One region of the Paenibacillus sp. JJ1683 genome, then DNA from elsewhere that is predicted to be linked to it. Evidence: predicted binding sites of a transcription regulator. Region 1 holds the regulator's gene; each other region holds the start of a gene.
What was found. Region 1 encodes Rex, which represses fermentation and respiration genes when NADH is low (regulators of the CRP and FNR family bind a similar motif). Its sites were predicted from a motif close to TTGTGAAATATTTCACAA; they were not measured.

Region 1 (7,553 bases):
AATAAAGTGCATACCAATAACACGCTCTGGATACTTGGTCGAGCTGGCAAGCTCGGTCAGGCTCAGCGTGGATGTATTACTTGCAAGAATAATGTTGCTTGGACACACATGATCCAGCTCTTGGAAAACAACTTTCTTCTCGTCCAGATTCTCTGTAATGGTTTCAATGACCATATCACAGCTAGCGAGCTCCGCCAGATGGGATACTTTTTCAATGCGAGATAAAATCAGTTTTTTCTCTGCTTGGGTGATTGCCCACTTTTCCAGTTGCTTGTCTAGACTTGTTTCAATCATATTATAAGCGTAGTCTAGTTTCTCTGGTGTCTGCTCTACTAGCAGCACATCGATTCCTTTGGACGCGAGCATTTCAGAAATACCTTGTCCCATGGTGCCGCCGCCAATGACGCCGATTTTTTTAAATTGCATGGTTCTTAACTCCACCCTTTCCTGGTCACTCTCATATATTGTATCCTTCTTTGTCGAAAAATACATGTTTATGTCCCAATAGATAATAATATCTTAGCACGGACTAAAAGTAAAAAAAAATAACCAGCATAAAAAATTATGCTGGTAATAAAGCATTTTCACTAAATTGACATCTAAATTGATCCCCGGACAGAGTTTCTTCCTTCATCAGAATGTCAAGAGAATTGTCGAACACAGGACGATGCTTTTCCAGCAACTCCAAAGTCCGATTATGCAGGTCATTCATAATTTCGCCATTTTCCCGCATAAGTTCCTCTTTTGTAACCATTTCCATGTTAATAATCCCAAGAGAAGTCAAACCGGAAGTCATCATCGTATGAACAATGTTCAGCGCCTGCTCAAAATCATTACTTGAGCCCGTACTTCGACCGCCATAGTACATTTCTTCCGCAGTAGCCCCTGCGAGCGAGATCATAATCTGCTCCTCCAGGTACTGCTTGGTATATAAATAATGTTCTTGCTGTGGATTGTGACGCACGTAACCGAGCGCTTTCCCACGCGGGCTGAGCGCTACTTGACTTACGCTACCGGGACGGACGATTTCAGCCATAATAGCATGTCCCAGCTCGTGAATCGCTACACGTTTTTTCTCTTCCAATGTTGATTCTCGGTCTGTTTTTTCACCCATCATCACCTTGTCAATCGCCATGGATAGATGACTCTGCGCAATCATTTGCTGATCCTGTCTCATTGCATAGATGGCCGCTTCATTCATGACGCTCTCTAACTGTGCACCGGAAAAACCGTAAGACTCCTCTGCAATTTTGTCCAAATTAGCATCTTCCTGGATCGGTTTATTTTTGGCATGAATTTTAAGGATATGAAGACGGCCCTTCTTATCAGGCAAATCTACTTGAATATGACGGTCAAAACGTCCTGGGCGCGTTAAGGCGCTATCCAGCATTTCTTTGCGGTTTGTTGCCGCAATGAGCAATATCCGCGGCGTATCTGCCGAATAAATGCCATCCATTTCTGTCAGCAACTGATTCAAAGTCTGATCATATTCTCGTTGCTGTCCACCCTCACGCTTACCGCCAATAACATCAATCTCGTCAATAAAAATGATTGCATTTTCTTTCTTTTCCTTGGCTGCACGAGTGCGAGCCTCCCTAAACAACTCACGGACACGACCTGCACCAACACCTACATACATTTCAACAAATTCACTGCCTGAAGCTGCAACAAACACTGAATTGGTATAGTGTGCAGCTGCTTTCGCCATCAGCGTTTTCCCTGTTCCCGGGGGGCCTGTAAGCAAAACGCCTTTCAATGGACGGATGCCAAACTTGGAAATTTCATCATGACGATTCAAAAAATCCAAGGCTTCACGCAATTCCTGTTTAGCGCTTTCTTGTCCACCAATTTCCTCAAAAGTCAGCTTGTCCGGACCATTTTTTTTACGTTTGCGCTCTTGCCCGGCACCTACGGCCAAGCCGCCACGAGCATGCATGAGCATTAACAAGCCACTGAGCATCACGCCCGCAACAAGAAGAGGGATAATATTCACCCCAATAAAAACGAGAAATATAATGGCCACCGGCACAATACCGATTAATATTTCCTTGATCCATCTAGGCATTAGGCCATACCCCCATTTGCTGAGATTGACGTGGCAAAACGATAAACTTCGTCGCATTGCCTTCGCTGAGTCGGATATAGACATTGTTCGAATCCATATCGGTATCAGCCTTGATACCTGTCTTTTTCTTTTTCATCTGCTCAACTGTAGATGAAATTTGAGTATACTTTTTATTTTCCATCGCTTCGGCTACAGGAAACATAGCCTCAGACCACCATTGATTCAGTGCTGAATTGGAACGATCTGCGATATCCAGCTTAATGGTGCGGCTGCCAATGATGGATTGCCCTTTTTGCTTAACCACATCGACTAATCCGGCCACATCCGCCTGCGGTTTGAGATCTAGTTTCAATACCACCTGATCCTGTTTAATATCTATTTGAGCGCTTGTCACGCCTGGATATTGAGATACCAGTTTTTCCAGAGGACTTTGCATTGTAACCTGACGATAAATGAACCATCCTCCAAACATTAACAAGGCTGCCAAAACGGCCGCCACAACAATAGGAACTGCACGCAATTTCAAACAACATCCTCCTCTCAAAATGTAAAACCCAGAAGAAACGGGACGAATGTCAACAAACAACCAAATTGCATGATCTTATAATGATCAGCAACTCATTTATCTATCATTTTTGTCTATCACTTATAAAATATAGTATATCATAACGTAAATCTAATATCGAAGGCAATGTGTGGAGGAGTTGTGATAAGGCAAAAAGATGCTTCTGGCTTTTAGTCCAGCTTTGCGGAGCATTAAGTAAAAAGACGCAAATACGAATTAAATCGTATTTGCGTCTTTTTCTAATACTTTCAATCATTCCAAGCTATATAGACTGAGTATAAAAGTTATTTGGAGTGGCCCCATAGCTGTCAGCCAGCGGAGTGGAACACTTGAATCTGCAGAAGCGAAGCGATCGTAAGATCAAATGGACTACGCAGCGCTCCTAACGCTCTTGGGTACTCCCAAGCCACCGATCCACACTCTTAACATCGCGCTAGTAATTAGGCAAAGTATACTTTATCCCCGTCGATGCTCCATCTGAGAAACGGTAAAAGGTATAGTTGTGATGGCTTTCATCATCGTAAAACAGTTGCCATACATATTCGCCATTGAACACACTCGGTTGGAGCCTTACAATTTTTGCATTTGGAAGTTGCTGCTGAATTATCGCTGTCATTTTTTGCTCGTCGACTCCGTTTTTCATCAGCTCGGTATGAACACCGCTTGGATCTGCCGCAGGTATGTTAGGTTTCCCCTCCATTTTTTGAAAAGGAACCCATACCATTATATTTTCATTCTGTGCGTTTTTTCCTTGAACTACCCAATATATCTGATCCCACACAGACTTCCATGTCTGAGTCGTGCTAACCAGACCACCTGATTGCTTGGCCTTCATGATAGCGGCATTTTTCTCAGCCACCTGGTCTTGAGTAACATACGAATAATACCAGAAAATGCTGACCAGGATCAGTATTACGGCCAAAATGGCGACCGCTATCCATTTCTTCTTATTTTTCAAACCTGTGCTTCCTCTCTAAGGGGATGTGACACCTAAATTAGCGCGACAGCAGCCCTTCAAAGGCGGCTTGTGCCTCATGTTTGATACGTTCCTCGTCCATCGTCAGGCATTCGCCATTTTTCACAACCTGACGGCCGTCTACCCACACATGAGCCACGTCTTTGGCACTTGCAGAGTATACGGCATGAGAAATAAGATCTGTACGCGGCAAGAAATGGGCCTGATCCAGATCTAGCGCGATAAAGTCAGCCTTATTGCCTGCTGCCAGCGCTCCTACCTCTTTTAAACCAATCGACTTTGCACCATACTCTGTTGCCAGACGTAGTGCTTCATTTGCAGGAACTGCCGTTGGGTCGCCAGATACTCCCTTGTGAATGAGTGCCGCCAGACGCATTTCCTCGAACATATCCAGGTTATTATTGCTGGCAGGACCATCTGTTCCGAGTGAAACAGTAACTCCTGCACGCAGCAATTCAGGCACTCTAGCTACACCACTTGCCAGCTTCAAGTTGCTGCCTGGATTATGCGATACCGCCACACCTCGTTCCGCTAACAAAGCTATTTCTTCGTCGTTCAAGTGAACGCCGTGGGCAACAAGTGAAGGACGGGAGAAAAAGCCAAGCTTATCTAAGTGTGCAACTGGACGCAAGCCGTAGTCGCGTACGTTTTGTTCAACTTCGGCGATCGTCTCGGACATGTGCGTATGCAATGGTAAATCGAGATCATGTGCTGCTTGAACAAATTTCTCAATAAACGCAGGCGGGCATGTGTATGGGGCATGAGGAGACATCATTGTTGTGATACGTCCGTCTGCTTTTCCATGCCAGTTACGCGCAAAAGTCACGGCCTCAGCTAGCTTGATCCGCTGTTCTTCTTCTGAACAGAGTCCAATGGCTCCACGCATCAAGCTTGCACGAATGCCCGACTCTTCAGCTACACGAGCCACCTCATCCATATGATCGTACATATCCAGGAAAGTCGTGGTTCCACCTTTCAGCATTTCCAGCACTGACAAAGAAGTTCCCCAGTACACATCCGTAGATGTAAACTTGGCTTCCATAGGCCACATTTTTTCCTGAAGCCACACTTGAAGTGCCAAATCATCTCCATACCCCCGCAGCAGAGACATCGCCGCATGACCATGAGTATTGATCAGACCAGGTAAAAACAATAACCCCTTGCCGTCGATTGCTTCTGTCTCTTCCTCACCCGCAGGCAAAGTCTCGCCAATGTAAGTAATACGGCTATCCTCCACAATCATAAAACCATCGATTACCCCAGCCTCGGGTCCATTCACGGCAAACGAGCCGTTTTTAATCATCCATTTATTCACTGTCATATTGTGCTTCTTCCTTTCCGTCCTCCAGATAATAAGCGAGGCTAAGCAAATCAGTTGTAAAGTCTGTGGCATGTATCCGAATGTTAGCCGGTGCCTTGAGAATGATAGGTGCAAAGTTCAAAATCGCTCCAATTCCACTCTCAATCAGCCTATCAGCTACGTGCTGTGCCTCAAAATCAGGTACAGTAATAATCCCGATTCGTATATTTTTTTCTTTCACAGTCGCTTCCAGTTCATCCATCGGCTGTACGACCAAAGTATTGATTCTGGTCCCAACCTTATCCGGGAACGCATCAAAAACCGCCACAATCTTCATATTGTCTTTTAAATAAGCATTATAGTTCGATAGGGCTTGACCCAGATTACCTGCTCCGACCAATACTACATTAATTTGCTGGTCGATTTTCAGGATATGGCGTATTTTCTCAATTAGATAAGAAACATCGTAACCGATGCCCTTCCGACCAAAATCGCCAAAATAGGCAAGATCTTTACGAATTTGGGCCGGATTCAAATCTAACCTCTGTCCCAGCTCTTGAGAAGAGACCGTAGCCACCTCCCGTTTGTGCAGTGCATTCAGATAACGTAAATATACGGGTAATCTCCGTACGACAGCCTCTGAAATTTTATCTGATTTCATACTTGCTCCCCCTAATTGTAACGGACTTTAAGTGTCCGTCCGTTGTGCCTCAGTCTCCGGGGCGGATTGGAGCCATTCGGCGATGCGGGGCACCATTTGCTCCGATGGCATATGCTCCATTTTTGGTCCCGGTAACGAGTACAAAAAGTGCTTTCCATAATAGGATTCGATCACACGCGTATCGTAAACGATGACGACTCCGTGGTCGCTCGCTGTACGTACCAATCGCCCAAATCCCTGTTTGAAGCGAATAACTGCTTGTGGTACAGACAGCTTCATAAATGGATTCTTCTTCTGCTGCTGGAGCAACTCGCTTTTGGCCTCCAGTAACGGGTGGTTGGGCGGTTGAAACGGCAAGCGAACGATAGCCAGACAAGTCAAAGCTTTCCCTGGAATATCGACGCCTTCCCAGAAGCTACTGGTTCCCAGCAATACAGAAGCTTTCGCTTCCTGAAAACGGCGGGTTAGCTTGCTGCGACTCCCACTGTCCACACCTTGTCCTAACACGGTAATATCGCTGGACGCTAACGCCTCTTTGAGCGGCTCATACACTTGCCGGAGCATCCGATAGGAAGTAAACAGAACGAGCATTCTCCCCCGCGTCGCCTGGGCAGTCGCTCCTAGAGAGCTAACGAGCATCTCTACAAAATGTGCATCTCCTACACTGCCCTTCACACTCGGAAAATCTCGCGGAATGACCAGCAACACCTGATCCCTGTAATTAAAGGGTGATGGGAGCTGTGACGTCATTAATCGTCCTTGATCTGCTGCCTCCTGCAAGCCGAGTTGATCGGTCATGTACTGAAACGATTTATCTACCGATAAAGTAGCAGATGTCAGAATAATACTTCTTTTTTTGTCAAAAAACATTTCTTTCAACTGGCGGCTCACATCGACGGGCACCGCATAAAATTGCAATGATTTACTACGGAATTGTCCACTCGCTTCAAGCCAATATACGGTTGTTTCATCATCGAGTCGTATAAAGAAGCGCAAATTTTCCCTAATCCCCGCCAAATCCTTAAGCAGACCCGTGATATCTGTAATGAGACTATCCGCCGCATAATCGTCATGTTCTTCCTTGACATCCAGCATCAGCTTGTCGCCCTTGCGCAAAATTTCGCTCAATGTTACATAAAGCTGATTTTCCAATGCCGCCGCCTGATCCCACTTTGCAGGCTTGGCTGACGGTTTGAGACGCGAAGAAAATTGCCCCGTTTCACCTGGTGTGGCATCAGTTCGCTCTGGTAACATGCCAAACAGCTTATCGCTTAGTAGGTCCCAAGTTTCCTTAACCTCTAACACAAGTGGGTACAACTGATCAATGACCGAGGCCCATTCCGTCGACTTCTCATGCCCCGACTTTGCCAACTGCTGACGTAACGAAGGCAATTGCCCATTCTTGCTGTCCTTGAACAATCGAGTCAGCGTATGCACGAGTGTGAAATATTTCATATGCATGCCCAGGTGCTTACCAGCTACTTCCTCTAGATGATGTGCCTCATCAATCACCAAGTGTTCATAGCTAGGCAACAGTTGATGACTTGCTTTGACGTCGGTGAACAGCTTGGAGTGATTCGTTATAACCACATCCGCTGTTCCTGCTTCATGACGTGCACGATGATAGTAGCATTTGCGGAACCATGGACAAGAACGACCAAGACAGGACTCGGAATCACTAGCAACCGTTTCCCAAAAATCCCCTCCACGGTTGCTCAGGTTTAGTTCCTCATCATCACCGGTTTCTGTCAGAGTCAGCCAGACAATCATTTGAGCCGCTGTAATCAAGTCTTCCTTTGGTGTGGCGAAGTCTCTTCTGTTTATTTTATGTTCAAACTTACGCAGACACAAATAATGCCCCCGTCCCTTAAAGATGGCAGCCCGGAACGGGAAGGGAATCACTTTGGTCAGCATCGGAATATCACGCTCTCGCAATTGCTCCTGCAGATTAATGGTATGCGTGCTTACGGTGACCCTCTGCCCATA
Region 2 (7,553 bases), 160 kb from region 1:
GGAATATGAAAATTAACCATAAACAAAGTGAAACAATTACTTTATCGTTAGGTAGTAGTCCTCTCTTTGTGAAAAGAAAAGGTGCCCCAAGTCATCAAATCGACTTTGGGCACCCAATAAAAATGGTCATTAATCAAGGCCAAGTTAGAGAATAAGTTCCGTTATTATTATAAGTTTGAACACGAACTGTATGATAACCATATAAACCACTTACATGAAAACTAGATCCTTCACTAGGATTTCTATCACGCTGGTAGACATGTCTACCGTTACTATCATAAATATCAATACTATACAAATCTGAACTACTTGAGGCCGTATAAATCTGTACATCCAAAGACCCATTTAAATAAATAGATGCAGAAGTTTGACCCAGTTGATATGACCTTGATCCTTGAGGTGTAACTACACTTTCATTTGTTAATGTTTGTTCAATAACCGATTGTGAACTCGTGTTTGAGTTCATATTTTCTTTAGCATAGGTTAGTTGAGTAGGTACAAAACTTAAAGATAAAGTGAGAGCTGAGAGAGCAGTTAAACCTAGCAGCTTAGATTTTACCATGTTTCTTGTCTCCTTTTCTTTTATTATAATTTACAAATTCATAGTACAATAATTAGGTGAAAAAGTAAACATTTTTTTCCTTATTATTATATATATTGTTGTTTTATAATAAAAAATTCATAAAATATTGAAAATTTCAATAAAACAAGACTATTATGATTCTCTTCAGTTTCAGTAGCATAAATTTTATATTTATTTACTGTATATACTTCGACCGAAAGTTCGTGCTGTGAAATCTAAGTACATATTTTAGTAAATTTTCATTGTATCTATCAATGTTAATCAGGTACTGAAAATTACCTTTAAATACAAGAACTTAGATAACAATGAAACGTTTTTCTGAAAACTAAGAAGTGAGCAGAGCAAGAACAAGCCGATTCAAGTCGCAGCCTAAAAAAGTTTTTTTATCTTAAATATTTCAAGACAAATTAAAACAGCGTGCACCGTTTAATACTGGTGCACGCTGTATACTCATTTTTTGCTTTGCAAAACTTACTACAACATTATGATGGACGGCAAGCAGTATTCGTTCCTGCAGTCTCCAGACGACCCTCTTCAATGAGTCGGTAAGCACGTTGAACTTCTTCATCTGTAGGAGACGGAACTCCCTCCAGCGGATATGCCTTACCGAGCATTTCCCATTTGTAAACACCCATTTGATGGTAAGGTAAAATCTCGAATTTCTCGACTCCGTTCAACGTTCCAATGAACCGTCCCAAATTGAGTAGATCTTGCTCGTCGTCATGGATACCCGGTACAAATACGTGTCTAATCCACATTTTTCGCCCTTGCTCAGACAACCAGCGGGCCGTACTTAGCATACGATCGTTGGATTTGCCTGTAAGCTTAATATGCTTGTCGTTATCAATGTGTTTAATATCTAGTAGTACCAAATCCGTTACGTCCAGTAGATCATGGATACGACCTGCATCATTAAAGCCGTTACTGTCCAATGTCGTGTGCAAATTCCAGCGACGTTTCACTTCTTTGAACAGCTCTGCTACAAAATGAGCTTGTAATGTCGGTTCTCCACCGGAAACTGTTAATCCGCCTCCCGAAGAACGGTAATAGGCTAAATATGGTTCAATCTCAGCCAATACTTCTTCTAACGTCATCGGATTACCTTCATTCAAGGCCCAAGTGTCCGGATTATGGCAATATTGACATTTCAACAAGCATCCTTGCATAAAGAGCACGAAGCGGATGCCGGGACCATCGACGGTCCCGAAGGTTTCCAATGAGTGTATGTGACCTTTCAACATGTTGCATCATCCTTCCCGCATCCGCTATGCGTGCGTCAGTGTATTATTTGATACGTAAAACTTATTTACATTGTACCGTGGAAAGTACGGTTAATAACATCCAATTGTTGCTCACGAGTCAGCTTGATAAAGTTAACCGCATAGCCGGAAACACGAATCGTAAGTTGTGGATAGTTTTCTGGGTGTTCCATTGCATCCAACAGTTGTTCACGAGCAAACACATTGACATTCAGATGATGTGCGTGGCTTCCAAAGTAGCCATCCATCATCGAAACAAGGTTTGTTTTGCGTGTTTCTTCTTCTTTACCCAATGCTTTAGGCACGATGGAGAAGGTATTCGAGATACCATCTAAGCTGTGTTCATAAGGCAATTTGGCTACGGAACTCAGGGATGCCAGAGCACCTTTTTTATCACGACCATGCATTGGGTTTGCACCTGGTGCGAACGGTTCGCCCGCTTTACGTCCATCAGGTGTTGTACCTGTTTTCTTACCGTATACCACGTTGGAAGTAATGGTCAGTACAGATTGAGTAGGAACCGCATTACGATAAGCTTTATGTTTGCGGATCATGCTCATGAAGCTTTCTACCAGTTCTACAGCGATAGTATCTACGCGGTCATCATTGTTACCGTAGCAAGGATATTCGCCTTCGATTTCAAAGTCAACAGCAATTCCTTTTTCGTTGCGAATTGGTTTAACTTTTGCATATTTAATGGCGCTCAAGGAGTCGGTAGCAACTGACAGACCCGCAATACCACAAGCCATGGTACGAAGAATATCACGGTCATGCAACGCCATTTCAATGCGTTCGTAGCTATATTTATCATGCATATAGTGAATAACATTCAAAGTGTTCATGTACAGTTTTGCCAGCCATTCCATCATAGGTTTGAAACGGCTTAACACTTCTTCGTAATCCAGCACTTCACTTGTAATAGCTGGGAACTCAGGTCCTACTTGAACGCCGGATTTTTCATCCTTACCGCCGTTAATGGCATACAGCAGAGCTTTTGCCAAGTTGGCACGAGCGCCAAAGAATTGCATTTGTTTACCGATTCTCATAGCGGATACACAACAAGCAATACCATAATCATCGCCGTAGATTGGACGCATCAAATCGTCATTTTCATATTGAATGGAGCTAGTTTCAATAGAAACTTTTGCACAATATTTTTTAAAGCCCTCAGGCAGTTTTTCTGACCACAGTACAGTCAAGTTAGGTTCTGGAGCAGGTCCTAAGTTGTACAGTGTGTGCAAGAAGCGGAAGCTGTTTTTGGTAACACGAGTTTCTCCAGTGACAGACATACCACCAATGGATTCTGTTACCCAAGTTGGGTCACCACTGAACAGTTCGTTGTAGTCAGGTGTACGCAGGAACTTAACAATACGCAGTTTCATAACAAAATGATCGACCAGTTCCTGAGCTTGTTCTTCGTTCATCGCACCTTCCTCAAGATCACGTTGAGTATAAATGTCAAGGAATGAAGATACACGTCCCAAGGACATTGCTGCACCATTTTGTTCTTTAATCGCTGCAAGGTATCCAAAATATACCCATTGGAAAGCTTCTTTTGCATTGTTAGCTGGTTTAGAAATATCAAAACCGTGCTCAGCAGCCATTTGTTTCAATTCATTCAAAGCACGAATTTGTTCAGAAATTTCTTCACGCAGACGGATTACGTCTTCTTCCATGGAATCAACTTCAAGGCTTTTCAATTGAAGTTTTTTATCTTGGATCAAGAAGTCTGCACCATACAGAGCTACGCGACGATAGTCACCGATTATACGACCACGACCGTATGCATCTGGCAGACCAGTAATGATGCCAGCTTTACGAGCTGCTCTCATTTCATCTGTATAAGCGTCAAATACACCTTGGTTGTGTGTTTTACGAATATGAGTGAAAATGTCAACAATGCTTTGTGGCACTTCAAAACCATAGGCTTTACAAGCATCGATCATCATCCGAATTCCACCAAACGGCTGCAAAGAACGTTTGAATGGAGCATCTGTTTGTACGCCGACAACTTGTTCTTTGTCCTTGTCCAAATAGCCTGGTTTATGTGAAATAATGGTGGATGGCGTATTTACGTCTACATCAAGAACGCCGCCGTTTGCCAACTCTTTTTTAGTAAGATCAGATACAATTTCCCACAATGCAGTTGTATTGGCGGTAGGACCAACCAAAAATTCTTCATTGCCAACATAAGGTGAGATATTTGTTTCAATAAAATCGTTGACGTTAACTTCTTTAGTCCATTTTCCTTTTTTAAAACCTCTCCAGCCAGATTGTTGCTCTTGTAATTCTCTCTCAATCACCGACATGTAAATCCCTCCAAATTGTTTGGTCTTCCGGACTTGTGATTTTTTTCACGTTTAAACTATTTCTTGAGCCCGGCCTTTTCACCGATGCCTTACGCTCAGTGTCGGGACCTTTCTTACACTCTTATTGTAGAATAATGATAGAGTGTAGTATGTGACAAAAATCACAATATGAGTGATTTTTGTCACTTTATTTTCCCTAGCTTCACGCGCATACCTCTAGCCTTGCCGTTCACCTCCCTTCCCAAACCAAGAGGCCCTCTATATAGAGAGCCTGCATTGGTATTGTATAGAAAAATGCTTAGTTACAAGCCTCTTCATACTATTATATTATTGATCAAAGCGTCCGTAGAAGGCATTACGGTATACATCAGCCAATTCAGTAACCAGCGGCAGCTTTGGATTTGCAGTTGTACATTGATCCTCAAAAGCGCGGTCAGCCAAATAATCTACACGTGATTCAAAGTCTTTTGGATCGAAACCAAGTTGTTGGAACGATTCCTCGATACCGAGTGTTTTGTTCAACTTACGGATCGCGTCAATTAAGCTGTTAACCCCTTCTTCAGTGGTACGTGCAGGCAGTCCCAGTATGCGTGCGATTTCTGCATAGCGCTCATCTGCAACAAAGTGCGAATATTTAGGGAACGATGCAAATTTTGTCGGTTTTTTCGCATTGTAGCGAATAACGTGCGGCAGCAAGATAGCATTCGTGCGGCCATGCGCTGTATGGTATTGTCCGCCCCATTTATGTGCAAGACTATGGTTAATACCCAAGAATGCATTAGCAAACGCCATACCTGCAAGTGTAGAAGCATTATGCATTTTTTCGCGAGCCAGCTTATCACCAGTCAGAGCCGATTGCTCCAGGTATTGGAATACCAGTTGAATAGCTTTAATTGCCAGACCATCTGTATAATCATTGGCCATTACAGACACATAAGCCTCGATAGCATGGGTCAGAACGTCCATACCTGTATCGGCTACAGCAGTTTTAGGCAGCGAATATACAAACACAGGGTCAATAATTGCCACATCAGGAGTCAACTCATAGTCAGCCAGCGGGTACTTCGTGTTGCCCAGGTTTTTGTCCGTAATAACTGCAAACGATGTAACTTCCGAACCTGTACCCGAAGTTGTAGGGATAGCCACAAATTGTGCTTTTTGACCCAGACGTGGGTACTTGTAAATCCGTTTACGGATATCCATGAATTTTTGTTTCAAGTTATTGAAATCAGTATCCGGATATTCATAGAACATCCACATGCCTTTAGCAGCATCCATTGGCGAACCGCCGCCGAGTGCGATGATGCAATCCGGTTGGAAACGTCTCATCATTTCAGTACCGCGCTCTACCGTAACTGTCGATGGATCTGGCTCTACTTCGGAGAACACTTCAATAGCAACCGGTGTTTGACGCTGGTGCAAATAATGGATGACACGGTCCACATATCCGAGTTTCACCATCATAGGGTCAGTGATAATGGCTACACGTGTGATATCAGGCATTTTAGCAAGATACTGTGTCGAATTTTTTTCAAAATAGATTTTGGAAGGTACTTTGAACCATTGCATATTCACCGTCCGTTTCGCCACCCTTTTCACATTAATCAAGTTAACTGCAGATACGTTCGACGAAGTCGAGTTACGACCGTACGAACCGCAACCAAGTGTCAACGAAGGAAGGTTGGTGTTGTAAATATCACCGATTGCGCCATGTGTGGAAGGTGCATTTACAATGATACGTCCTGTTTGCAAACGATCTGCGAAGCGAGCAATAACATCCTCATCTTGCGAATGGATTGCTGACGAGTGACCCATACCGCCGAACTCTACGACTTCAGCAGCACGTTGGATACCTTGCTCTGCATTTTTTACTTTGTAGCAAGCCAATACCGGACTCAATTTTTCCGCAGATAATGGGAATTTGGTTCCTACTCCTTCAATTTCAGCGACCAAAATTTTGGTTCCTGCCGGTACTGTAATACCGCTCATTTCAGCAATTTTTACAGCAGACTGGCCGACAATGGCCGGGTTCACTGCACATTTTTCTACATTCATAGCTCCTTGAGTGAGCTTAGCTGCCTCTTCTTTATTTACAAAGTAGCAACCATTAGCAATCATCAATTTCTTCACTTGCTCGAAGATAGGCTCTTCAATAATTACAGCTTGTTCCGAAGCACAAATCATACCGTTATCAAAAGATTTAGAAAGGATAAGGTCGTTCACGGCCTGTTTGATATCGGCTGTTTTCTCAATAAAGCAAGGTACGTTACCAGGACCTACGCCAAGTGCAGGTTTACCACAGCTATAAGCTGCCTTAACCATGCCTGATCCACCAGTTGCCAAAATCAACGCTACATCAGAGTGGTTCATCAGTACATTTGTTTTATCCATCGAAGGTGCTTCAATCCATTGAATACAATCCGCTGGAGCACCATGTTTAACAGCTGCTTCAAGCAAGACGCGGGCTGCTTCCGCACTACACGATTGAGCAGATGGATGGAAGCCGAAAATGATTGGGTTACGTGTTTTAATGGCAATTAACGCTTTGAACATCGTAGTCGAAGTTGGGTTTGTTACTGGAGTAATCCCCATGATAATACCGACTGGTTCAGCTATCTTTTGAAAACTATCAAAGTCATTGTCTTCAATGACACCGACGGTTTTCTCATTTTTGATGCTATGGTAGACATATTCTGTTGCAAACATGTTTTTGGTGATTTTGTCCTCGTACACACCGCGTCCTGTTTCTTCAACAGCCAACTTCGCGAGGTGCATGTGCTTATCCATCCCTGCGAGTGCCATAGCTTGTACGATTTCGTCAATCTGCTCCTGATTCATACTCATGAAAGCTTGCTGTGCCCGGTTCGCCCGGTCAATCAGCGTTTGAATATACTGCTCTGCGCTTTGCTCTTTTTGGATAACCTCGTTTTTAACAGCCATTTCCCTCATCCTCCTGTTATCTCGTGTACTATCTCTTGTTCACGCACTGATCGTAACACAGCTTTCTAAGATATTTTGTGATTTTTTTCACAATCTATTTAAAATTTTATTTTATGAAGTGAATTAAATCACAAAGTTTGGAATTCTGCCACTTTTACCCCCTCATCTTGCCCCAAAAACGCATTGCACAGGTATATAATGAATTTGAATTGATCAAGTTGCAGATAAAATAACATAGGATACAAAGGGGAAATGGACGATGAGAAACCCTACAAATGTAATGGAAGCCCGCGGCAACACCTGTTGCTTCTCGGAGGCCAGCTTCAACCGGCTGCAAGTGATGATGAAAGATCGAGTTATGCCAGAAAGTTCGCATCTGTTCTGGGAAGGAGATACAGCGGATAAGCTGTTTTATATTAAGCGCGGACGCGTAAAAGTAACCAAAACAACGGATGAGGGTAA
Region 3 (7,553 bases), 1.5 Mb from region 1:
GCAATCGATAATATTCTCCCTTCTGGGCAACCAGTTGCTGATGGGAACCTACCTCTTCCAGACGACCTTGATTCATCATCCAGACACAGTCCATATCCGGCATCCAATGCAGTCGATGGGTGGCGAGAAACATCCTCTTGTGTTTCAATACGGACAAAATGGTCTGTTTTAATTCCCATTCTGTCTCAATATCCAAATGTGCCGTAGGCTCATCCAATAAAATAACCGGACGGTCACTGAGCAAAGCGCGCGCCAAGGCAATCCGCTGCGCCTGTCCTCCGCTCAATGTCCGACCTGCTTCCCCAATAGGCTCATTCAATCCACCCGGAAGACCATCCACCAGTTCACGTAGGCCGACGGCATCAATCGCCCACTCAACCTGCTGGTTGGATGCTTCCGGCTCATAAAAGCGAATATTATCTGCCAAAGTAGCGCTAAACAGGTAAGGATGCTGTGGAATATAGGCAATATGACGCTGCCATTCAGCTTTGGTATCCGCAGATAATCGGCATCCATTAAGGATCACCTCACCTGAAGTCGGGTCAGAAAAGCCGCCAAGCAGACTAAGCAATGTCGTTTTGCCTGCACCACTCGTTCCGACGATGCCGATCATGTTCATGTGCGGTTCAACACTTGCAGACACATGTTCTAGCCGGGCAGAGCCGTCTTCATTAAGTAAACACACATCAGACAGCTTGAGGATGTCCTGCCCCGTGATGTCTAATCCTTTATCTTGTACTGTCTGTGCATTCGTCTCCGTCGCTTCTTCTTCTGCACCGAGAATCGAACGTATCGCTCCCCAAGCCTCTTTACCATCCAATGAGGCGTGATAGTCTGATCCCAACTGTCGTATAGGCATAAAATATTCCGGTGCCAGAATAAGCACCGCAAGCGCTGCCTCCAGTCCCACTGAACCACTAATCAGACGCAGCCCCAAGCCTACCGCTACAAAAGCGACCGACAGCATACTGAAAAAATCGAGGGCAAATGAAGAAAGAAACGCTACCCGCAGCGTACGCATCGTGGCTGTACGATACTGGTCGCTGACCTTCCCTACGGTTTCCCCATGCGCCCGACTGCGTCCCAAAAACCTTAGTGTCTGTAGTCCACGCAACGAATCCGTAAAATGATGTGATAACAGACGATAGGAACGCCACTGCTTGTCTGCCTGCTTGCGCGCCGCCAAGCCGAGCAAAATAAAGAAGCCCACCAAAATCGGCATCGTAGTCGTCAAAATCACACCTGAAATCATATCTAATGTGAAAACGTACACAAGCACAAGTAAGGTTACAGCCATCATGTCTATCATACGAGGAATGGATATTTCCAAATAATTGCGAACCCGATCCACGCCATCCAGCGCTAGCGTCACCAACTTGCCGCTTCCTTCCCGCGCAGCAAAACCCGGGCCTCGCTCAAACAAACGCGCAAGCAGACGCTCCCGTAAGGAAGCGCCTGCTGCTTCGGCGAAACGACCGGCTGTCCGGCGTTGCAGCCAGATCATCGTATGCCTCACTGCAAAAGCCGCGAAAAACAACGCCAGCGATGGCCAAGCCATTACTAGCGGATTTTGTTTAAATAAAATCGTAACAGCCTTTGCCAAAAAGATGGCTTGTGCAATTACCGCTGCTCCCTGGAGCAGGGAAAGGGCGGCCAGCAGCAGCATTACTGGCCGAATGCCCTTTAATTCAAACCAGGCTTTATCCATTAGTATTCCAGATGATCCTTTTCACTGAGACGCTTATGGAAAACAAAATAGCTCCACGCCTGATAAGCCAACACAAAGGGTAAAAGCGTTGCTGCAACAATCGTCATGGCTTTCAGTGTGTAATGACTGGAGCTTGCATTATATATCGTCAAATCAAAAGCACTGTTGATCGAGCTCACCATAAATCTTGGGAACAAGCCAACGAATAACGAAACGAAGCTTAGCAAAATGATGACACCGGTCATCCCGAAAGCCCATCCTTCACGGCGCTGCTTCAGGAAATACCATGTTAGCACATAGGCAACCATCCCCACTGCAACCGCAACATACATAAAGGGACCGCGACGTGCAAATAAATCCGTTGCAAAATAAGTCCATACCACCATACCAGCAAGCAAAATCCCCAACACCGGAAGAAATTTGGACGCGATCACACGAGCACGATCCCTTACTTCACCAATCGTCCGCAGAGAAATGAACGTCAGCCCGTGCATAAGGCACATTCCGACCACGGTCAGTCCAATCCATACGGTGTATCCATTGAACACATCCAAGAATCCGGCTTTCAGATCCATGTTTTGCTGAATAGGTACACCCTTCACCAAAGCCGCAAAGGCCATGCCAAACAGCATCGGCGGCAGGAAGCTGCCAATCAGAATGCAAGCATCCCACGTTCCTGTCCACCCTTTCCCTTCGGCCTTGCCCCGGAACTCAAAGGAGACTCCTCGCAAGATCAAACCTAGCAAAATAAACACAAATACCAGATAATATCCGCTAAACATCGTTGCATAAAAATGCGGAAAAGCGGCAAACATCGCACCTGCTGCTGTAATCAGCCACACTTCGTTGGCATCCCAGAATGGACCAATCGTATTGATCATCAAACGTTTTTGTTGATCATTACGCGGCACCAATCCTGTAGCCATTCCTACGCCAAAATCAAAGCCCTCCAGAAAAAAGAAGCCAGTAAACAGCACAGCGATCAATAAGAACCATAAATCATTTAGCGACAATGCTGTCACCCCCTTGAGCAAATGGATCATGAATTACCGTATGCTGATGCGGCTCCATATCTGGGCCTTTACGAGCGGTACGAGCAAACAGGAATGCCAATACACCCGTTAAAATGAGATACAACGTCGTAAATGCAATCAGTGAGAACAACACTTCTCCTGCTACAACGGTAGGTGAAACAGAATCTTTTGTTTGCAGCAAACCAAATACAGTCCACGGCTGACGTCCCATTTCTGTCATGATCCAGCCCGCGGTATTGCCAATGAATGGGAGCGATATCCCCCACAGCATAAGACGGAAGAACCAACGATGGGAGCCCTCCAATTTTTGTCGAAAACTCAGATAAGCTCCGTACAGAGCAAGTGCAATCATGGCACAGCCTGCCGCAATCATAATGCGGAAGCTCCAGAAGGTCGTACGGACAGGCGGAATATAATCACCCGGACCGTAGGTCTTTTCATACTGTGCTTGAAGCTCCTTCATACCAGGCACAGAGCCGGAAAACTTGCTATACGACAGAAAGCTCAGTGCAAACGGAACCTTAATCTCAAAGGTATTTTCCTGCTTATCAGGATCAATATTTGCAATAACCGTCCAAGGCGCTGGATCGCCACTGTCTCCCCACAGAGCTTCACTGGCTGCCATCTTCATGGGCTGTGTTTTGATCAAATATTGAGCCTGTCCATGACCAAACAAAGGAATAGCAATGGCACAGATTAATGCAACTATAATGCTCAATTTAAAAGAAGGTTTAAAGAAGTCCATATTCTTTTTATGCATCAGCTTCCAAGCACTAATCCCTGCTACGAGGAAAGCTCCAGTTGCAATAGCAGCAAAGATGGTGTGAGGATACTCCCACAAAAGCTGCTCGTTCGTTAACAAAGCAGCAAAATCTTGCATTTCTGCACGGCCATTTACAACCCCATATCCTACGGGACGTTGCATGAATGAATTAGCAGCCAAAATCCACAAAGCCGAGAGCATCGTACCAATCGCTACTAGCCACATGCAAACTAAATGGACAGTTTTGGATAGTCTTTCCCAGCCGAATACCCATAGGCCGATAAAGGTTGATTCCAGAAAAAATGCAAGCAATGCTTCAATGGCTAGCGGTGTACCAAATACATCACCGACAAAACGGGAAAAGTCCGACCAATTCATTCCGAACTGGAACTCCTGCAAAATTCCGGTAACTACGCCCAGCGCAAAGTTAATCAGCAGAAACGTTCCCCAGAATTGAGCCATTTTTTTGTACAAGTCTTTTTTCTTGATAACATACATAGTCTCCATAATTGCCACCAACAATGACAATCCAATGGAGATTGGCACATAAACAAAATGAAGAATCGTAGTGGTTGCAAACTGCAACCGTGCCAAATCCAATACGTCCATGATGCTGCTCCTCCTCTGTACTTCCCTTAACAATGATTTAATGTTTGTGATCTGAAGTCTTTTATATTTGTGATTGTATTCACATTGTTACATATGAAACCGTCACTTTTTTAGGAAATGACTCACTTAGCTAACTTCCCCATGGTTGCCATAACCGGGCTTCAGATTATCCCCATTATATAGAATAAATTTAAATGAAATAGAATCAAAAATGTGAACATCGTGTCAAAGTTGTGTCATAACGATGGCATTTTTATGAAAATGCCCTAAAATCCATAATCAATGTGACATTTTCTATTGATTCGTCTTTTTTCAATATATAAAAAAAGAGCCTCTCTTCATGCGGAGGATATACCTCCGACATCTGCAAGAGAGACTTCATAACGTTAAACCTAGGGAATCGATCAACAGCCATCTGTTCCTCCGTTCTTTTGGACCTGATTACGGTAGGAGGAAGGTGACATTCCAACATACTTTTTAAATTTACTATGAAAATAATCTGCATTCGCATATCCCACACGGCCCGCCACTTGGTGTACCTTAATCCCCTGTGCAAGCAATTCCCTTGCTCGCTCAATCCTTACCTTATCCAGGTAGGCATTAAAAGCCTCGCCTGTATGACTTTTGAACAGTTTGCCCAAATACCCACTATTGTAATTGAACATATCTGCCAGTAACTCCAGTCGCAAATTTTCATCATAATGACCATGTATAAAGTCAATCATTTGCTTCATGATGATCTCCTTGCCACCCGTATCAGTCTGTCCAATCCACTGCAACACATGTTCGAGCGAGTGATCCACCAGCTCGCCCAATGTTGAATAGGCATATACACTGGTAATCAAGTTGGAATGCTCCTCCAGCACGGTCCGGCTGTGTTCCTGTCCAGCTGCATATTTGTTCAGTGCGAGTGTGAATGTCTGAGCGAATGCCGCCTTAATTGCAGATTCTGTACGATAAATCTGGGGAAATTGGACTTCCATGTCCTTAATGACACGGGTCGCCGCTTTACCATTAGCCATATCCAGCGCGTAGTACAGCTTTTCTGCATAACGCATGGGATCATCTGATGCTCTGTCAGACGCTTCATCCATTTCAGCAGGGACTGTCTCCCATTCATGTAGGTCGCCGGGAAGCATGACTCTTTCTGCCCGGAACAAAAACGTACGCTCCAATAATCGTAACGCCTGCTCAAAAGATTTGGGGATCTCCTTAAGAATGTCTACCGGAGCGCCGGCAGCCCCATAGATTTCATTTACCCACGGTTTTAGCTCCTGTCGCCATGCAGCCAGCAACTGAACAGCATCTTTTTCCGTTTTTAACATGGCGGGAAGCAATAGGCCCGTATATATTCCAGCCTCAAACACAATGCCTCTACCCTGCTCACGACACAATTCGGCCAGCCGCTGCTTTGCTGCCAACTGCCGGGCTTGCCGATCCCAGTCAGGTATACGCAAATCCAGCAGAATCACCTGATAGCTACTCCAGTCCAATGCTGGTAATTCAGGCTGTTGTCCGTGTTTTTCACCGCTACTTTGATGTTCGTCTTGCTTGGATGCACGATGGCTGGGTTCTACAGCATTACGAGCATGTTCTCCATGAACCGGAAACAGCAATGCTTCGATCCAATCGCGCTCATGCGAAGACGGACTCCCCCACTTTCCATCTCCCTTTTCGTTTTCAATGCTTTGCCGTACTCGCTTTAGCTCCAGCGTCATTTCTTCCTCATCAACGGGCTTCAATAAATAACCATCCACCCCGAATCCCATGGCTTGCCTAGCATAATTAAAGTCTGCATATCCGCTTAAAATGAGAAAGTGATACGGCTCCCCATTCATTTGGCGTATGCTTTGTATAACCTCCAACCCACTCATCCCAGGCATACGAATATCTACAATGACCAGTTCCGGTCGATGCTCTCCGAACTTTTCCAAAGCCTCGCGTCCGTTCTCAGCCGTATCGACGATGCGAAAGCCACAATCTCCCCAGTCAATAATGGAAGACAGTCCTTCACGAATCGCAGGCTCATCATCTACAATCATCGCTTTATACATTCGACGCTTCCTCCCTTGGTATGGAAAAGTATACGGTTGTTCCTACCTGTAATGCGCTTTCAATATGCAGACCATAACGTTCACCATACATCAATGTCAGACGTTGATGAACATTGCGTAGACCAATACTGCTCCCTTCCGGCTCCTCCGTACCCGTGATCCGAGCCAACAGACGGGTCAGTTGCTCTTCCTCCATGCCAATTCCATCATCAGCCACTTTAATGTGCAGCTCTCTTTGTTCTATTGTGATATCTACCTTTACGGTAACTGGTTCTTCCTTATTTTCTAGGCCATGAATGACTGCATTTTCCACTAACGGTTGTATGATTAAGGGAGGAATCGACATGTCCTTCGCGCTTTCTTCCAAATTCACTTCATAGACCAAACGATTTCCAAACCTGAACTGCTGAATTTGCAAATAGGATCGCACCATATCCAGCTCCTGTGATACGGTTGTTTTACCACTGCCAATCTCCAAATTCCTGCGCATCAGCCTGCCAAGCAAACGAACCGTCGTTGCTATCTCCGCTTCCCCATTCAGGTGTGCTTTCATTCGAATGGATTCTAACGCGTTAAACAGAAAATGCGGATTAATTTGGCTTGCCATCATTTTTAGCTTGATATCCTTTTGTGCCAATTCAAGCTTATTATTATGCTCACTCGTCTCATAGACCTGGGCCATAAGCTGGCGGATACTGCTCACCATATAGTTGAAACGGCGGGATAAATCACCGATCTCGTCCCTTCCCTCCACACTTGATACCACATGAAAATCACCCGCAGCTACCTGACCCAGCTCATAGCTCAGCCGCTGGAGCCGTTTGGTAATAAGCCAGGAAATGATGGTAATCAGAATCAGCGCCATGATGAGTACCGCTAGTACACATAATGCACCAATCAGGCTGACCCGGTTTGCCCCCTGCACGATATGTTCCGTTGAAAACACCGAAATAATCGTCAATCCGCTCACACTTGAGGTTGGCAGCAGCTCATCCACAATAATGTTCGAGGGCGTTCCGTTAATTTTTGCTTCATATATCCCCTTACCTGCACGCTGGACATCAAAGCCTAAATGTAAATCCGTCAACGTCCGACCTACTGACTGCGGATGGGTAGCTGCGACCACAATTCCGTTACGATCCGTAATCAAGGTTTCAAAGGGCTCCTTGCTCAGCATATGATTCAACTCGGTCTGACTCAGTGCAATCATCAGAACTCCCTTGGAATTGTATTCGGGAAAAGGAATTTGCCGTACCAGGCTGAGGCGATTAACTGGGTTATCCTCCTTATCCTGAATGTAAAACCAGTTAATCGCCGTCCCCTTCAAAGCCGCCTGGAACCACGGCTGCCGCTCAATGTTAGCGTCCACAGGAATAAACTCCAGA
Region 4 (7,553 bases), 2.0 Mb from region 1:
TTCCGCCAAACGGATAATATCCTCTTTCGGCACGCCGGTAATCCGCGAAACCCGCTCTGGTGTATAGGTCTTAACATGCTCGCGCAGTTCCTCGTGACCTACAGTATAGCGATGTAAAAATTCGTCGTCTGTCAGTCCCTGATCAAACAGTACATGCATAACCCCCAGCGCAAGCGCCGTATCCGTACCCGGATATAACGGAATGAACCAATCCGCCCATTGCGCCGTCCGGTTGCGATGAACATCAATTACGACCACCTTAGCACCTTTTTTACGTGCTTTCTCAGCCAATACGACCTGATGCATGTTGGTGCTGATGACATTTCCGCCCCATACAATAATGAGATCTGCATCCTCTGTATCCTCCGGGCTCGTGCCGCCCTTAAACCCCATAACGGATGCCCAGCCTTCATTCCCAGCCACGCTACAAATCGTCTGATCCAGCTGGCTTGAACCCAGTGCATTGAAAAAGCGACGATCCATTCCATCCACACTCAATACGCCCATATTGCCATAAAAGCTGTAGGGGAGTATGGATTCCGGTCCATCCGTGCGTATCAGCTCCTTGAACCGACCTGTAATGGTATCGACCGCTTCCCCCCAGCTAATTCGTTCAAATTTCCCTTCCCCTTTGGCACCTACACGCTTCAACGGATAAAGCACCCGATCCGGATCATATACGCGCTCGGTCATATTGCGGACTTTGTTGCATATAGCCCCTTTCGTAATGGGATGATCCGGATTACCAGTCACCTTGACTATCTTTCCATCTTCCTTGTGAAGCAGGAGCCCACACGTATCCGGGCAATCCAACGGGCATACAGCCGGAAAAACACCGTTCTGCTGCTCCGTCATTCGCTGTCCTCTTTGTAGATTTTGTTGAAGTGTGGCCTCAAGAGGCGCGCTATTGCGATGATCCATGGTTAAATGCTCCTTTCCGTTACCGTTTCCAAAAATTACACTGTTCTTATCATATCTACAGCTTTGGCCTATGGCAAGAGAAGGATTTTACCACACAGCAGCTCTCCAAAATATATAAAAAATCCGTCTGCTGCATAGAGCAAAACGGATTTTAAAAAGTATAATTATTTTTTTATCATTCTGTTTCATCATTACATACCCAGGGTAAAAGAGATCAAGGCATTATGGACGAGAGCACACTCATCCTCCATGCCAAATCATGGACCACTCCCAAAAAAATCCGCCATGACAGGTTTCGTTCCCCCGGGCCTGTCATGGCGGATTTGCTTTGTTTATTGCTTCATAAAGTAACGTGATTATGCATGATCACTCAACGGCTTGGATGTAACTGAAGAAGTAGTTTGAGGTTCATTCACGGAATGTGTGTTGGCTTGAGTTTTTTTCAGATAGGCCAGCCAGTAGGCTCCAGCCACAAACAGACTGCCTCCTACCAAATTCCCCAACCAGACCGGAATGAAATTCATAACATACTCTGCCCACGAAAAATGACCTGCAAATATAGCCGCCGGAATGAGAAACATATTGGCAACAACGTGCTGGAATCCAATAGCAACAAAGGCCATGGTCGGGAACCAAATTCCCATAATTTTGCCGCCGATAGAGTCTGTGCTATATGCCATCCATACAGCCAGTGCTACGAGCCAGTTACATCCTATACCTGATATAAAAGACTGCAAAAAGCTTTCATGCAGCTTATGCCCTGCCATATCCACCACTTTATCCAGGTAAGGACCCGTTTCGGTCAAGCCTAGAACATGCCCAAAGAAAAACGCAACAAATAATGCACCTGCAAAATTACTGAGCGTAATAATTGCCAAATTACGAAGCATGGCTCCTGTCTTAATTCGTCCTGCCCATCTCGCCAAAGGGACTGCCATCATATTGCCGGTCAGCAATTCCCCACCAGCTATCAAAACTAACACCAGACCTACAGGGAACACCGCAGCTCCAATAAAGGTAGCAATGCTTCCCCATTCTTTAGGTGCACTTGCAATAACGCGTATATCCAGCAAAAACCCGAGTGCAATAAATGCACCTGCCAAAAATCCCAATACCACCGCCACAGTCCACGGGTTATTCGCCTTGGCCACTCCTGTTTCCACCGTCTTTTCGGCAATTTGCCCCGGTTTATAGCTTGCCATCTGCCCCCGCTCCTTTAATATCTTTTAAACAAAATATTCTCCTTTCATATTTTATTTAAAATCAGTGATTTTGTTTGTGAAAAAAATCACTTTCTCAGCTATAAAAAAACAGCCCTCGAAAAAGGACTGTCTTTCTATTTTATTACATCTTTTTATTACATCTACTGCTACTGCGCTGCTATGCGCTTTACATTTAATTATATTCTTCCTTTTCAACGGCTTTCAAGAACCAAAGTACTCCGCCCAGACCGATGGCTGCGACAACTACAAGAAAAAGGATATAAAACAAACCCATTATCTACTTCTCCCCCTAATCCTTATGCTCTCTATATTGTACTATAAGGATTCATCCGTACGCTTTCAGATTGTTGACAAACTTATGAACAATGTCACAGACAAATCGGATTATACAGTAACTGGATTCCGTTCGGATATTGTAGGCAATGCCTGCAAACCTGCCGCGTTCAGGAAATTCCAAGGCTTGTTATAGTGCGGCTGGAAGAAGAAATCGACAAAGGCCAACTGATCAATGGTCATATGATTTTGAATGGCTACAGACAGGGTGTTAATGGATTGCGTCAAATCGACCTTCGACATAATTTGTGCCCCAACAATTCTCCGTGTCTCCTGCTCATATACAACCTTCAGCAACACCTTTTCAGAAGTTGGCATAAACTCAGGACGGTAGCTGTCCTCAATGGTTACAGCTTCTACAGTCATCCCCTCGTCCATTGCTGCGGCTTCCGTCATTCCTGTTCCTGCAATATTGTCTTCGTAAATTTTGATACCCGAGGTTCCTTGGGTTCCCATGTAGGCAATGGTAGGTTGTACCAGATTACGTGCCACCAGCGTACCCATACGAACCGCATTGGTCGCCAATGGGATATAAGCTGTTTTGCCGGTTGGATTATAACGAATTGCACAACTGTCGCCTGCTGCAAACACGTCTGGGCAGCTACTTTGCATATAATTGTCCACAATGATCGCACCGTTAGGCAACATATCTACCTGACCTTTGAGCAGATCCGTTTGAGGTCGGAAACCGATACAGAGTATAACAAGCTCTGTTTCATATTCTCCTTTGGAGGTCACGACCTTACTTACTTTACCGTTAGTCCCCTCAAAACGACTTACTGTCTCGCCAAGTACCAGCTTAATGCCATGTTCTCTCAGGGAATTCTCAATCCGGTCTGTATACTCATGGTCTAAATACTTATTCAATATACGATCAGCACTGTCGATCAGCGTTACGTTCTTACCGTTCATTTGAAAAGCTTCTACCAGCTCAACACCAATGTATCCAGCTCCCACGACAGTAATGTTCTGTACGTGCTGGGCTTTCTCTATGATTTCATTCGAATGATTATAGTTTTTGCAGAGCAAAATATGATCAAGTTCAATGCCTTCCAGCTTCGGAATAATTGGCCACGATCCAGTAGTCACAATCAATTTATCAAATGTATCCGTAAATTCCTCACCGGTTTGGAGATTACGTGCATGCAGCGTCTTGCCCGCTGTATCTACACTCGTTACCTCATGAAGCATCTTGGTCACTACACCCATATCAGCCAGTTGATCTGGGGACGAATAAAACAATCCGTGCGGATCTTTGACGACACCACCTACATACAGTGCAATACCACAAGATAAAAATGAAATATTGTCATTACGCTCATAGACCGTAATTTCGGCATCTGGATAACATTTAGCTGTGTTGACTATGGCTGCCGTACCTGCGTGTGTACATCCGATAACTGCTACTTTCATGTTGAATTCCTCCTTGGTGTGTGGGCATAAAATGTATAATAATTGTGAATGCTTTCACTTAGATAACTCATTACTTCTTGTGATTTATTTCACTTCATGCGCTTATTATAGTGTGATATTTTTCACATTACAATAGCTTTTTATGATATTCACAATTTGTCCACATTTTAAAAGGCAAGGATATCTGAACTCAGCCGTTTGCTGAAATCTTTTTTTGCTCCATTCAGTTTTCCCTACCTGCCTCTTGATTATGCTCCTGGAACAGACTTTCACACGATACGTCAATCTTTAGGCAAATGCGTATGTAGGGAATAAAAAAAGGTCCGTTTCCCCTAAGACAAGCGGAAATCAGACCTTGTTTACACATATACTTTGGAATTACACGAAGCTATTATAATAACTGCTCAATGGCCGTTTTCATCGCTTCCGGTGACTCCTTGGGCTCAAAGCGTCCCACAGGCACACCTTCACGATTCACAATGAATTTTGTAAAATTCCACTGAATTGTACCATCTTCCTGTTCTCCAGGCTGTTGCTTCTTCAAATATTCAAACAGAGGGGCTGTATCTGGTCCGTTCACATCCACTTTAGCGAATACCGGGAAATTAACCCCGTAATTCAATTGGCAAAATTCAGCCGCTTCCTCGCTGCTGCCCGGCTCCTGACCGCCAAACTGGTTGCAAGGGAAGCCTAAAACAACGAGTCCCCGATCCTTATATTCGTCATAAAGCTTTTGCAAATCCCCATATTGCGGGGTAAGTCCGCACTTACTAGCGGTATTCGCAATAACCAGCACTTTACCTGTGTAAGTTTCCAGAGAAACCTCCTGATTGGCTGGTGTTACGGCATTATATGAATAGACAGACATATAGCATCCTCCTTCATGTCGCTTGGTTTAGGTTCTCAACCTATTTTACCCAAAACGTGACGGACATGCCAATATTCACAAACCCTTACCGTGATGCTGCCACTTGGCGCACCCTCTAACCTCTTGCTGCTACTTGTGGTCTAGCATCACGCCGCTCGGCAACAGAACCCACCGTTTGTTTCTCTTCTACATTCATTCCCTTTACTGCTTGGCTTACCGCAGGCTGACCAGCCAAAGCATACGGAAGACAGAGTGGTACCCCCGTACGAGGATCAGTAACAATATCCGCCTCAATTCCGAACACCTCACGCAGCACATCTGGCGTCATAACCTCCGTCGGGGCTCCTACCGCCTTCGCTTTCCCTTTTTTGATCGCAATCATATGCTGAGCATATCGGGCTGCATGGTTCAAGTCATGCACGACCATAACAATGGTGCGTTCTGCCGAAGTATTCAGATACTCCAGCAGATGCAGCACTTCCAGTTGATGCGCCATATCCAAAAATGTAGTCGGCTCATCCAAAAACAGTATATCCGTATCTTGTGCAAGCGCCATAGCAATCCAGGCACGTTGACGCTGCCCCCCAGAAAGCTGATCAATCGGACGATCGTGAAATTCGCTCATTCCTGTTACTTGGATGGCCCACTCTACCATTTTGCGATCGTCCGCTTTCATGGAACCAAAACCTTTTTGATAGGGAAAACGTCCGTATGATACCAGTTCCGTCACGGTCAATCCTTCCGGTGCCGTCGGATTCTGCGGCAAAATAGCTAACTGCTTGGCTACCTCCCGGGTGGATTGCTTATGAATGGATTTACCATCCAACAGAACGCTACCGCCTTTAGGATTCATGATGCGAGCCATCGTTTTCAGAATGGTCGACTTACCGGAGCCATTTGCACCCACCAACGCTGTAATTTTCCCTTGCGGTATTTCTACGTTCAGATCTTCTACTATCAATCGATCTTCATAAGCAATATCCAGATTTGCCGTTTTCAGACGAAACATTTGGAATCATCCCTTTCCCTAATCCAATATATATAATCACGGGCTTAACGCACGACATTCATCAAAACTTCATTCTATCTTTATATAATAAAGATATTGATAATCATTATCAAGTGTTAACGCACAAAAAAAGATCACAGCCCTCAAGCTGTGATCTTCTGATTCTGGCCATTCGCATTAAGCCTGTACAGAGGACAGTCCAAATGCTTCAGCCATGAGACGTATAGATTTCATTTTGGCATCGAAGTCGTGAATAATGCTCGCAACCATGATCTCCTGTGCATTATAGTCCTTGGATAATTGCTCAAGCTGACGCTTGACCTGTGCGGGTGAACCAACCACCATACGCTTGCGATTCTCACGAATGCGCATCCGGTCATATGGCGTATACGGATACGCAAGCGCCTTTTCGACGGAAGGTGTTCCTGCGGAACGCGTTCCCTGTTCCAAAAGCACCAGGGACAAGTCCATGCTGGATGCCAAACGATTGGCCTCCTCTTCAGTATCCGCACAGATCGCAAATACGGAGACAAGCGAACGCGGTTGGTCACTATGCTGGGAAGGCTGGAAGTTTTCCTGATATCCCTTCATAGCACCTGTGCCGCCTTCACCATTAATAAACTGCGCGAACGCAAAGCCTACGCCACGCTCGGCGGCCAGACCCGCGCTATCACCGCTGGAGCCAAGCAGCCACATTTCCGGCACAGTCTCTACGAGCGGCATCGCCTGTAGCGAACCGAAGCGATGCTGGCTGCCTGTGCTATCGTGCAAGTAGGCTAGCAGATCATCCAGCTGCTCGGGGTACAGATCAATGCCGCCCCGCATTTTCCCCTCCTGCAAAGCTCGGGTAGCAATCGGCATTCCTCCGGGCGCTCGCCCCAGACCCAGATCAATGCGCCCCGGATACAATCCCTCCAGTACCCGGAAGTTTTCCGCTACTTTATAAGCGCTGTAATGGGGCAGCATCACACCGCCCGACCCTACCCGAATCGTCTGGGTACGAGCAGCCAGGTGTGAAATCAATACCTCGGGGCTGGACCCTGCAAGATTAGAGGCAGCATGATGCTCGGATACCCAAAAGCGATGATAACCCAAGCGTTCCGCCTCTATAGCAAGCTCAGCAGTCTTTTGTAATGCTTGTGCATGCGTCATGCCTTCCGATACCGGAGATTGGTCAAGAATGCTGAGTTTTATCATAAAAAGTCTGACCTTTCTATTTTGGAATAAGAATAGGCATTAAGTATAGCACGTAAAGCCACAGTTAACCAAGAGGGGCAAAATAGTAGATTTAACGCGCCCATTAGTCATGTTTACTTTTCATAGAGACTGCTTTTTACTTTACTTTATCTGCTTCATAAAGATGTGAACGCTTTTGAAAGAAACTAAACAGATGGGTCACGATGACTTTCAAGACGGCATAACCTGGAACAGCCAGTACAATCCCTACCACACCAAACAAATTGCCTGCTGTCAAAATAACAAAGATAATCGTAATCGGATGTACTCGAAGCGATTTGCCCATAATTTGTGGTGAAATAAATTTACCCTCAATAAGCTGGACAACTGTCCATACGATAACCATTTTGAGCAGCATGATCGGTGAGGTAACTATAGCTACGATTAACGCGGGTGTAATGGCAATTACAGGACCTAAGTAGGGAACCACGCTCGTAAAAGACGCAATGACCGCAAGCGTCAAAGAGTAGTCCAATCCAATAATCAGATAACCTATATATAGCAGCACTCCAATACAGAAGCTAACAATAATTTGTCCACGAATGTACGA

Region 2: a site for Rex is predicted at 4,185-4,202, ahead of pflB (formate C-acetyltransferase). Genes of this name have one in related genera too.
Region 3: a site for Rex is predicted at 4,182-4,199, ahead of ACUC6J_RS20970 (cytochrome ubiquinol oxidase subunit I). Genes of this name have one in related genera too.
Region 4: a site for Rex is predicted at 2,198-2,215, ahead of ACUC6J_RS22835 (formate/nitrite transporter family protein). Genes of this name have one in related genera too.

What each region holds. Positions count from the first base shown of each region.
Region 1 covers NZ_CM129820.1:3,317,979-3,325,531, forward strand. The annotation lists gene ACUC6J_RS14135 (3-hydroxyacyl-CoA dehydrogenase family protein) at 1-426, opposite strand, end outside; gene ACUC6J_RS14140 (AAA family ATPase) at 563-2,065, opposite strand; gene ACUC6J_RS14145 (hypothetical protein) at 2,058-2,591, opposite strand; gene ACUC6J_RS14150 (cell wall elongation regulator TseB-like domain-containing protein) at 3,064-3,588, opposite strand; gene ACUC6J_RS14155 (amidohydrolase) at 3,626-4,927, opposite strand; gene ACUC6J_RS14160 (redox-sensing transcriptional repressor Rex) at 4,914-5,567, opposite strand; gene dinG (ATP-dependent DNA helicase DinG) at 5,595-7,553, opposite strand, start outside.
Region 2 covers NZ_CM129820.1:3,474,701-3,482,253, forward strand. The annotation lists gene ACUC6J_RS14960 (hypothetical protein) at 134-562, opposite strand; gene pflA (pyruvate formate-lyase-activating protein) at 1,066-1,824, opposite strand; gene pflB (formate C-acetyltransferase) at 1,890-4,151, opposite strand; gene adhE (bifunctional acetaldehyde-CoA/alcohol dehydrogenase) at 4,479-7,091, opposite strand; gene ACUC6J_RS14980 (Crp/Fnr family transcriptional regulator) at 7,351-7,553, shown strand, end outside.
Region 3 covers NZ_CM129820.1:4,846,505-4,854,057, forward strand. The annotation lists gene cydD (thiol reductant ABC exporter subunit CydD) at 1-1,708, opposite strand, end outside; gene cydB (cytochrome d ubiquinol oxidase subunit II) at 1,708-2,721, opposite strand; gene ACUC6J_RS20970 (cytochrome ubiquinol oxidase subunit I) at 2,708-4,114, opposite strand; gene ACUC6J_RS20975 (response regulator transcription factor) at 4,519-6,168, opposite strand; gene ACUC6J_RS20980 (cache domain-containing sensor histidine kinase) at 6,161-7,553, opposite strand, start outside.
Region 4 covers NZ_CM129820.1:5,304,928-5,312,480, forward strand. The annotation lists gene ACUC6J_RS22830 (molybdopterin-containing oxidoreductase family protein) at 1-921, opposite strand, end outside; gene ACUC6J_RS22835 (formate/nitrite transporter family protein) at 1,278-2,123, opposite strand; gene ACUC6J_RS22840 (FAD-dependent oxidoreductase) at 2,529-3,890, opposite strand; gene ACUC6J_RS22845 (glutathione peroxidase) at 4,282-4,758, opposite strand; gene ACUC6J_RS22850 (ABC transporter ATP-binding protein) at 4,874-5,767, opposite strand; gene ACUC6J_RS22855 (LLM class flavin-dependent oxidoreductase) at 5,945-6,964, opposite strand; gene ACUC6J_RS22860 (AI-2E family transporter) at 7,101-7,553, opposite strand, start outside.